DNA from 3 places in the Klebsiella sp. SYXHC3 genome. Region 2 is predicted to be linked to each of the others. Evidence: predicted binding sites of a transcription regulator. Region 2 holds the regulator's gene; each other region holds the start of a gene.
What was found. The regulator PurR, encoded in region 2, represses purine synthesis genes. The targets are predictions, from matches to a motif close to CANGCAAACGTTTGCNTG.
Positions count from the first base shown of each region.

Region 1: a site for PurR is predicted at 1,723-1,740, ahead of AC2CGP_RS07190 (NCS2 family permease). Genes of this name have one in related genera too.
Region 3: a site for PurR is predicted at 1,917-1,934, ahead of AC2CGP_RS16885 (amino acid aminotransferase). Genes of this name have one in related genera too.

Region 1 is NZ_JBXUNG010000002.1:38,520-41,801, forward strand. It holds gene AC2CGP_RS07175 (alpha/beta hydrolase-fold protein) at 1-169, shown strand, start outside; gene AC2CGP_RS07180 (glucosamine-6-phosphate deaminase) at 219-938, shown strand; gene yieH (6-phosphogluconate phosphatase) at 1,008-1,673, opposite strand; gene AC2CGP_RS07190 (NCS2 family permease) at 1,844-3,181, shown strand; gene AC2CGP_RS07195 (NADPH-dependent FMN reductase) at 3,227-3,282, opposite strand, start outside.
Region 2 is NZ_JBXUNG010000001.1:98,382-101,663, reverse strand. It holds gene AC2CGP_RS00470 (MFS transporter) at 1-291, opposite strand, end outside; gene cydH (cytochrome bd-I oxidase subunit CydH) at 451-540, opposite strand; gene purR (HTH-type transcriptional repressor PurR) at 836-1,861, shown strand; gene punR (DNA-binding transcriptional activator PunR) at 1,881-2,792, opposite strand; gene punC (purine nucleoside transporter PunC) at 2,905-3,282, shown strand, end outside.
Region 3 is NZ_JBXUNG010000006.1:215,456-218,737, forward strand. It holds gene AC2CGP_RS16880 (MBL fold metallo-hydrolase) at 1-596, shown strand, start outside; gene AC2CGP_RS16885 (amino acid aminotransferase) at 664-1,854, opposite strand; gene ompK35 (porin OmpK35) at 2,041-3,120, opposite strand.

The DNA of each region.
Region 1 (3,282 bases), on a different contig from region 2:
GGTGGTTGGCGAAAAAGACTCCGTCACTGGCAAAGATATTGCCGGCCTGAAAAGCGAACTGGAAAAGCAGAAGATCAAATTTGATTACCACTCTTATCCTGGCCTGAATCATGAAATGGACGTCTGGCGTCCGGCCTATGCCGAGTTTGTGCAAAAGCTCTTTAAATAACCGTCAGGGGGCATGGCGCCCCCTGTCTCAACCAGTAAAGGAAGATGAGATGAAATTGATTGTTACGGAAGATTATGAAGAGATGAGCCTGGTCGCCTGCCATCATCTTTTAGGCTATATCACGGTGCCGCGACGGATGAATCTGGCGGTGACTGCGGGGAGTACGCCGAAGCGCATGTATGAGCATTTGACCGCCGCCATCAAAGGGAAATCATTCTATGATCGGGTTCACTATTACAACTTTGATGAGATACCTTTTCGCGGCCAGCAGCGTGAAGGAGTGACGATTTCCAACCTGCGCCAGCTGTTTTTCACTCCAGCGCAAATCAAAGAAGAGAACATCCATAAATTGACGCTGGAGAACGCGGCTCAACACGATCGCCGCCTCGAAGAGGCCGGCGGTCTTGACCTGGTCGTGCTGGGGCTGGGCGCCGACGGCCATTTTTGCGGCAACCTGCCGAACACTACACGTTTTCATGATGAGACGGTCGAAGTACCGATTCAGGGGGAGCTGATTGGCATTGTCGCGAACGGCGAAATGGGGGGCGATTTCAATGTGGTGCCGGATAGCTATGTCACCATGGGGCCGAAAAGCGTGATGGCGGCAAAAAACCTGCTGCTGATTGTCAGCGGCGCGGCAAAGGCGCAAGCGCTAAAGCAGGTGGTGGAAGGCCCGGTCAGCGAACTGGTGCCGGCCTCTGTACTCAAGTTGCACCCTTCGTTGGTGATTATTGCGGATAAAGCGGCTGCGGCGGAATTGCAACACTAAAAAGCCGCTGGCCAGCGGGGCTACCGTTGTGAACAACCGTAGCCCGACCGAGCGTAGTGACGTCGGGTCTTAACGAGTAATATCCCAGCCACGCGCTCTCCACAATGCCGGCAGCTCAGCTAAATCGGTAAAGGTCGTTACTTTCGGATGATCGATCGGTTGGTTGTGCGGGTCGGCGCAGAAGTAAAATACTTCCATACCCGCGGCAATTCCTGATTGGGCTCCCGCGCTGGAATCATCGACCAGAATACAGTTTTCGACTTGTACCTGCATGGCCTCTGCCGCATGGAACATCAGCGCCGGGTCGGGTTTCCAGCGCTGAATGTCGTAACCGCTGTACAGCCGGTCTGGGAAGTGGTGCAGCATCTGCGTTCTACCGAGCGAATGCTGCATTTTACTGACCGGGCCATTCGACACCACGCACATGGGGATCTTCACCGCGTCCAGCAGCGCAGCGGCGCCGGGGATGACCTCCAGCTCGCTATCGAACAGACGGGCGACTTCGGCGCGATACACCGGCTCCAGAGTCTCTTTCTGCAGGTTAACGCCATATTCAGCGTTGATGGTGTCGATAATCTCGTACAGCTTAACGCCCTTGAAGCGCTTAAAAATTTCGGCTAAATCCAGCGTAATACCGAATTCCTGAAACATGTGAACATAGGCGCGTGAGCAAATCACCTCGCTATCGACCAGCGTGCCGTCACAATCGAAAAATACTGCTTGTGGTTGGGTCATACTCTTTCCAGTTTAACAAGTTTAACGTTTTCGTAATGCTCAATGCCGCGACGCAATCGTTGCCGTATAAGCAAAATAAATGAAAAAAATTACCATACAACCGCGCCTGGTGCCGTAATTTGGTATAGGATAGCCTCGAATTTTCCCTCCTTTACGTTCGGAAACCGATAATGAGTCAACAACCAACCAGCCAGTCTTCTGGCCAGGGTCTGCTGGAGCGCGTATTTAAACTGCGCGAGCACGGCACCACGGTGCGCACTGAAGCGATCGCCGGTTTCACCACGTTCCTGACGATGGTCTACATCGTCTTCGTGAACCCACAAATTCTTGGCGTGGCGGGTATGGATACCAGCGCTGTCTTTGTGACCACCTGTCTGATCGCGGCCTTCGGCAGCATTCTGATGGGTCTGTTCGCGAATCTGCCGGTGGCGCTGGCGCCAGCGATGGGTCTGAATGCCTTCTTTGCCTTCGTGGTAGTTCAGGCGATGGGCCTGCCGTGGCAGGTGGGTATGGGCGCGATTTTCTGGGGCGCCGTTGGCCTGCTGCTGCTGACCCTCTTCCGCGTACGCTACTGGATGATTGCCAATATCCCGGTGAGCCTGCGCGTGGGTATCACCAGCGGTATCGGGCTGTTTATCGGCATGATGGGCCTGAAGAACGCCGGCGTTATCGTGGCGAACCAGGACACGTTGGTCAGCATCGGCAACCTGACTTCCCACAGCGTGCTGCTGGGCGTGCTCGGATTCTTTATTATCGCTATCCTGGCATCGCGTAATATTCATGCCGCCGTGCTGGTCTCCATCGTCGTCACCACCCTGTTGGGCTGGATGCTCGGCGATGTGCACTATACCGGCATCGTCTCCGCGCCGCCGAGCGTAACCTCGGTTGTGGGTCAGGTCGATCTGGCCGGTTCGCTGAACCTTGGCCTGGCGGGCGTGATCTTCTCGTTCATGCTGGTTAACCTGTTCGACTCCTCCGGCACCCTGATTGGCGTCACCGATAAAGCCGGGCTGGCAGATGCGCAGGGTAAATTCCCACGCATGAAGCAGGCGTTGTTCGTCGATAGCGTGTCGTCTGTTGCCGGCTCCTTTATTGGCACCTCTTCGGTTACGGCCTATATCGAATCCTCCTCCGGCGTTTCGGTTGGCGGGCGTACTGGCCTGACCGCCGTTGTCGTAGGTATCCTGTTCCTGCTGGTCATCTTCCTGTCGCCGCTGGCGGGGATGGTTCCGGCCTATGCCGCCGCTGGGGCGCTGATTTACGTTGGCGTGCTGATGACCTCAAGCCTGGCGCGCGTGAAGTGGGATGACCTGACGGAAGCGGTACCGGCGTTTATCACCGCGGTGATGATGCCGTTCAGCTTCTCGATCACCGAAGGTATCGCCCTGGGCTTTATTTCCTACTGCGTGATGAAGATTGGTACCGGCCGTCTGCGTGAACTCAGCCCGTGCGTGATCATCGTTTCGCTGCTGTTCGTGCTGAAAATTGTCTTTATCGATGCGCACTGATCCGCACGCATGATGAACAGGCCCGGCATCGCAGCCGGGCTTTTTTTATGCTTTAACCCGCTCAATATAATCGCCAAAGGCGGTCAACTGGCCGCGCAGAT
Region 2 (3,282 bases):
CAGTAGCGTCGTGTAATCCGGCGCAATAGAAGAGAGCACGTTGCCGAGGGTGAAGATCCCCATCAGGAAGATCAATGCATTGCGGCGAGCGCGATGCGATAGCAGCAACGTCATTAACGGCGCGCCGACCATCACGCCAATGGCATAGGCGCTAATCAGCATCCCCGCGGCCGGAATAGAAACATCGACGCCTTTGGCGATAACCGGCAGTAATCCCATCGGGGAAAACTCGGTGGTACCGATACCAAAGGCACCGATCGCCAACGCGAGTAAGGGAAAGTTGATTTTCATTCAGAGACTCCATCAGGCCGATTCAGGACACGGCATTACATCAGAAGCCAAAAGCATGACATCAATCACAGAAAAACAGAAGTAAACGAAATGACAAAAGATTTTTGCAGATTTGCTAATAATGGCGGGATGGGAGGGGAAGCCCCCTCCCTGCTGGAATCAGTGCAGTACCGCGGTCAACGCGGCGGCGACGATCAGACCCAAAACAATAACCGTCGTTGTCAGCGAAAACTTTAAATTTGTGTCCATCAATTTTCTCCCCTGATTATCCCCACATAGAAAGTGAGCTTGCTCATTTTTGCACAAAAATATGCAAAAATCTTCCCGGATTTAGAGTGATGCACATTTTTGCTCTTCCCCTTTGCCGCGAGATAGGACAAAATCCCACGCTAATTTGAAAGCGTATCGGCCATTGACCCCTTCCTGTCGTTCTGTGTCGTTTTCCCAGGTGTTGCAATGTTGAGCATTGTATACAGGGTGTGTATAGGCAAACGTTTACGTATCGATAATCAGACGATCAGGTCAAGGTCTGGAGTGAGAAGTAATGGCAACTATTAAAGATGTAGCGAAACGCGCAAACGTTTCCACTACAACTGTATCACATGTGATTAACAAAACCCGTTTCGTGGCGGAAGAGACGCGCAATGCGGTGTGGGCGGCAATTAAAGAACTCCACTATTCGCCAAGCGCCGTGGCTCGCAGCCTGAAAGTCAATCACACTAAATCGATCGGTCTGCTGGCCACCAGCAGCGAAGCGGCCTATTTCGCTGAAATTATCGAATCCGTAGAAAAGAGCTGCTTCCAGAAAGGCTATACCCTGATTCTGGGCAACGCCTGGAACGATCCGGAAAAACAGCGCGCCTACTTGTCGATGATGGCGCAAAAGCGCGTTGACGGCCTGCTGGTGATGTGTTCCGAGTACCCTGAGTCGGTGCTCAGTATGCTCGAAGAGTATCGTCATATTCCGATGGTGGTGATGGACTGGGGCGAAGCCAAAGCGGACTTTACCGACTCGGTTATTGATAATGCCTTTGAAGGCGGCTATATCGCCGGCCGTTACCTGATTGAACGCGGCCATCGTGAAATTGGCGTTATTCCGGGCCCGCTTGAGCGCAACACCGGCGCCGGGCGCCTTGCCGGCTTCATGCAGGCGATGAAAGAAGCGCATATCAATGTGCCGGAAAACTGGATTGTTCAGGGCGACTTTGAACCGGAATCCGGCTACCGCGCCATGCAGCAGATCCTTAATCAGCAGCATCGCCCAACCGCCGTGTTCTGCGGCGGCGACATCATGGCGATGGGCGCTATCTGCGCCGCCGACGAAATGGGCCTGCGCGTGCCGCAGGATATTTCGCTGATCGGATATGATAATGTGCGCAACGCCCGCTACTTCAGCCCGGCGCTGACCACAATACATCAACCCAAGGACTCGCTCGGAGAAGCGGCATTCAATATGCTGCTCGATCGCATTGTTAATAAACGCGAAGAGTCGCAGTCCATCGAGGTGCATCCACGTCTTATCGAGCGCCGCTCGGTTGCCGACGGCCCGTTCGTCGATTATCGTCGTTAACACCCTCCTCCGGCGCCGGTTATTCCGGCGCCCGCAACCACTCCCGATTCAACGTTTCGCTGTCGCCAAGATAGTCAAGCAGCCAGCTTAAAGCGGGTGAAGCATCGCTTTGTTGCCAGGTCAGGCAGCAGGCGGCATCCGGGAATGGGTTTTCCAGCGTCAAGGCCGTCCACTCCCCGCTATCGATATGCGGGCGGGCGAAATGGCCTGGCACCATCCCGACGCACAATCCTGCCGATAGACAGGTGGCTGAAGATTCCCAATCCGGCACCACCACCCGCTTCTGGTTATCAAGCAGCCAGGTTGTGCGCTTCGGCAGCGAGCGCGAGGTATCTTCGCGCACCAGGGACGGCCAGTTGCGCAACACGTCATCACTGAGCGGCCCTTCCATCTGCGCCAGCGGATGACTGCTGGCGACGACACAGTGCCAGTTCAGCATCCCCATATCGCGAAAAGCGTAACGCCCTCCCACCGGTATCGAACGCGTCGCGCCGATAGCGAGTTCTACCCGCCCATCGGCTAACGCATCCCAGACGCCGTTGAAAACTTCCTGAAAAACGATCAGTTCGACATCGCTAAAATGGCGATAAAAATCAACGATCATCTGGCGCATCCGCGCCGGTTTAACGATATCGTCCACCGCAATGGACAGCTGGCCGCGCCAGCCGTTAGCAATTTGCTGGCACTGCTGGCGGGTGATCTGCATTTTTTTGATAACAGAACGCCCTTCCTGCAAAAACCAGTGCCCGGCGGGGGTCAATTCAACATCACGATGGCGACGTTCAAAAAGCGGAACCGCAAGCCACTCCTCCAGCTGTCGCACCGTATAGCTCACCGCCGAAGGTACGCGGTGCAACTCCTGCGCCGCGGCGCTGAAACTCCCGTTACGCGCTACAGCATCAACCACTTCTAAGGAATATTCAGACCACATATTCTGCCTGCAAAATTTTTGAATGCATGTGACAAATAATAGCGTTTCACAAGGCGGATTACACTCCCTACACTCTGCGGCATCGTACCTGCATCAGTAGAAAGAGAACGTTATGCAACAACCTGGGAAAGGATTTTTAGTGTGGCTGGGCGGCCTGAGCGTGCTTGGCTTTCTGGCCACCGACATGTATCTACCGGCCTTTGCCGCCATTCAGCAAGACCTCAACACCTCTGCCGCATCGGTTAGCGCCAGCCTGAGCTTATTCCTCGCGGGCTTCGCGCTCGGCCAGTTGTTCTGGGGGCCGCTGTCGGACCGCTATGGCCGGAAACCGATTCTGCTCGCCGGGCTGGCTATCTTCGCTCTTGGCTGCCTTGGGATGCTGTGGGTACGCGACGCGACGCTGATGCTGGTACTGCGTTTTGTCCAGGCGATCGGCGTATGCGCCGCCGCGGTGACCTGGCAGGCGATGGTGACCGACTACTATCCGGCC
Region 3 (3,282 bases), on a different contig from region 2:
TCTGGTGTGAACAAACCCGGCTTGCCGCGCTGGTCGATCCTGGCGGCGATGCCGAGCGCATCAAGGAAGAAGTGGCGGCGGCAGGCGTCAGCCTGATGCAGATCCTGTTGACGCATGGTCACCTGGATCACGTCGGCGCTGCAGCCGAGCTGGCGCAACATTACGGTGTGCCAATTATTGGACCGGAAAAAGAAGATGAGTTCTGGCTGGAAGGATTGCCGGCGCAAAGCCGTATGTTCGGGCTGGATGAATGTCAGCCGTTGCAGCCGGACCGCTGGCTAAATGAAGGCGATGTGGTGACCGTCGGCAATATCGCTTTGCAGGTATTGCACTGTCCAGGTCATACGCCGGGGCACGTGGTTTTCTTTGACGATGCCTCTCGCCTGCTGATTTCCGGCGATGTGATTTTCAAGGGCGGAGTAGGGCGCAGCGACTTCCCGCGCGGCGACCATGGCCAGTTGATTGATGCGATTAAACGTAAGCTGTTGCCATTGGGCGACGACGTGACGTTTATCCCCGGTCATGGCCCCTTGTCGACGCTGGGATATGAGCGCCTTCACAATCCGTTCCTGCAGGATGAAATGCCGGTCTGGTAATGCCTGACCTCAAAGAAATAAAAAAGGCCGCGTCTGCGGCCTTTTTCTTATGCGTCACGGCTGAAAATTACAGCACCGCGACAATGGCTTCGCACAGCGGCGACATGTTATCAGGCGTCATGCCAGCAACGTTGATACGCCCGGATGCGACCGCATAAATAGCGAACTCTTCACGCAGACGAAGTACTTGCTCTTTGGTCAGGCCGCTAAATGAGAACATCCCATTCTGTTTGGTGATGAAGGTAAAGTCGCGGCTGGCGCCTTTTTCCTGCAGGGTATTCACAAACAGTAAGCGCATGCGCTGAATACGCTGGCGCATATCGGTGAGCTCTTGTTCCCAGATGGCGCGCAGCGCGTCGTTGCTGAGAATCGTCGCCACCACGGAGGCGCCGTGCGCCGGCGGGTTAGAGTAGTTGGCGCGGATCACCGCTTTCATCTGGCTGAACGCGCGATCGACGGTGTCTTGATCGGCGGCAACCAGCGTACAGGCGCCAACGCGCTCGTTATACAGGCCGAAGTTTTTCGAGTAAGAACTGGCGACCAGCAACTCTTTATGCAGCGCGGCAAACGCGCGCAGGCCTTCAGCGTCTTCTTCCAGACCGCGGGCGAAGCCCTGGTAGGCGAAGTCAAACAGCGGCAGCCAGCCTTTTTCAGCAGACATTTGCGCCAGCTGTTGCCACTGCTCCAGCGTCGGATCGATGCCGGTTGGGTTATGGCAGCAGCCGTGGAACAGTACGACATCACCCGCCTGCGCCTCGTTCAGGCTGGCCAGCAGGCCGTCGAAATCCAGCTGGTGGTTGGCGGCATCATAATAAGCATATTCGCGCACTTCCAGCCCGGCGGCGCCGAAAACGCTTTTATGGTTTGGCCAGCTTGGATTGCTTACCCATACCCGTTTAACGTCGGTGTTTTTGGCAAGGAAATCAGCCGCAACGCGCAGGCCGCCGGTACCGCCTGGGGTCTGGGCGGTGCGGGCGCGCTTATCGTTGATAATTGCGCTTCCTTTACCGAACAGCAGCTCCTGAGTGCAGCGACCAAACTCCGGAATACCATCAATACCGAGGTAGTTTTTGGTGGTTTCATTTTCCAGCAGATATTGCTCGGCTTTTTTTACGCTGGTCAGAACAGGCGTTTTACCTGTCTCATCTTTGTAAACACCAATTCCGAGGTTAATTTTGCCTGGGCGGTCATCGGCACGAAACAGATCGGCCAGGCCCAGAATAGGGTCGGCAGGGGCGGCTGTAATGTTCTCAAACATGACGAGGTTCCATTGTGATTACTGAGGGAAATCCGCTATCAGGGTAACGGTAGATTTACAAATTGCCAACCGTTTGCGACAAAAAGCGAGAAGGTTTTTGCAAGTTACGATCTTCGTCTTAGTAACGCAGAAAAGCAGGACCGAAGTCCTGCTTTTTAGGCATATCACGAAGGGGTGTACTACAGATTAGAACTGGTAAACGATACCAACCGCAGCCTGGTCGTCGGTGGCTACGCCAGCTGCGCGAGTGTAGGCATTATCATCCAGTTGGTTGAACTTGTACGCCGCGTACACGTTCATGTTTTTGTTGAAGTAGTACCAGGTACCCAGTTCTACGTATTTAACCAGGTCCGCATCGCCGCCGCCGAAGCCACCGCGAGCCTGCAGGTTTTTACCTTTAGTCTGCACGTAGCCCAGGGACGGACGCAGACCGAAATCGAACTGGTATTGAACTACGGCTTCGAAGTTCTGAGTTTTGCCCGCGAAGTGGTCATCTTCTTCCGGCGTCATGTTGTAAGTCTGGGAGTACATAACTGCGGCATAGATGTTGTTAGCATCGTACTTGGCAGAGGTTGCCCATGCTTCAGCTTTGTCACCGTTGCCGTCACGTTTCTGGTCAACGCTACGGTTGGAGTTAGCGTAACCTGCAGACAGCGCGATACCGTTATCAAACGCGTAGGTTGCCGCGGTGCTGAAACCGTCGCCATTCTGTTTGCGAATTGAGCGGTCGTGATCGTTTTTACCCTGATACTGCAGCGCAAAGCTCAGGCCGTCCACCAGACCGAAGAAGTCTGAGTTACGGTAGGTGGCCACGCCGTTGGTACGGCCGGTCATGAAGTTATCGGTGTAGTTCCAGCCGTCGCCGCCCCACTCAACCAGCATATCGGTTGCGGATTCAACGTCGTAGATGGCGCCGTAGTTACGGCCGTAATCGAATGAACCGTATTCACCCGCTTTCAGACCGGCGAAAGCCAGACGGGTTTTGGTGGTCTGGGAACCTTCAACGTTGGACGCATCCATGTTGTATTCCCACTGGCCGTAACCGATCAACTGGTCGTTGATCTGGGTTTCGCCTTTCAGGCCGATACGGGCATAGGTGGTGTCGTCACTGCTGGTGTCACCATTGGTGGTCCAGACATGTTCGCCAACCATTTTTCCGTAGAAATCCAGTTTGTTACCATTTTTGTTATAGATTTCCGCAGCGTTGGCCGCACCGGCTACCAGCAGGGCAGGGATCACCACTGCCAGAATATTGCGCTTCATCATTATTTATTACCCTCATTAATATTTTTTATATGACACTTGCCACCGCCAGCAATAATTTCCGTCAATGAAAATTTACAGAACTATTGAAGATAGTTTGGTGTCTGAAGGCATCTTTCCATCGGTAGTGCCGTTTCGCTAGCCGGAAAATGCTACCAATATCGT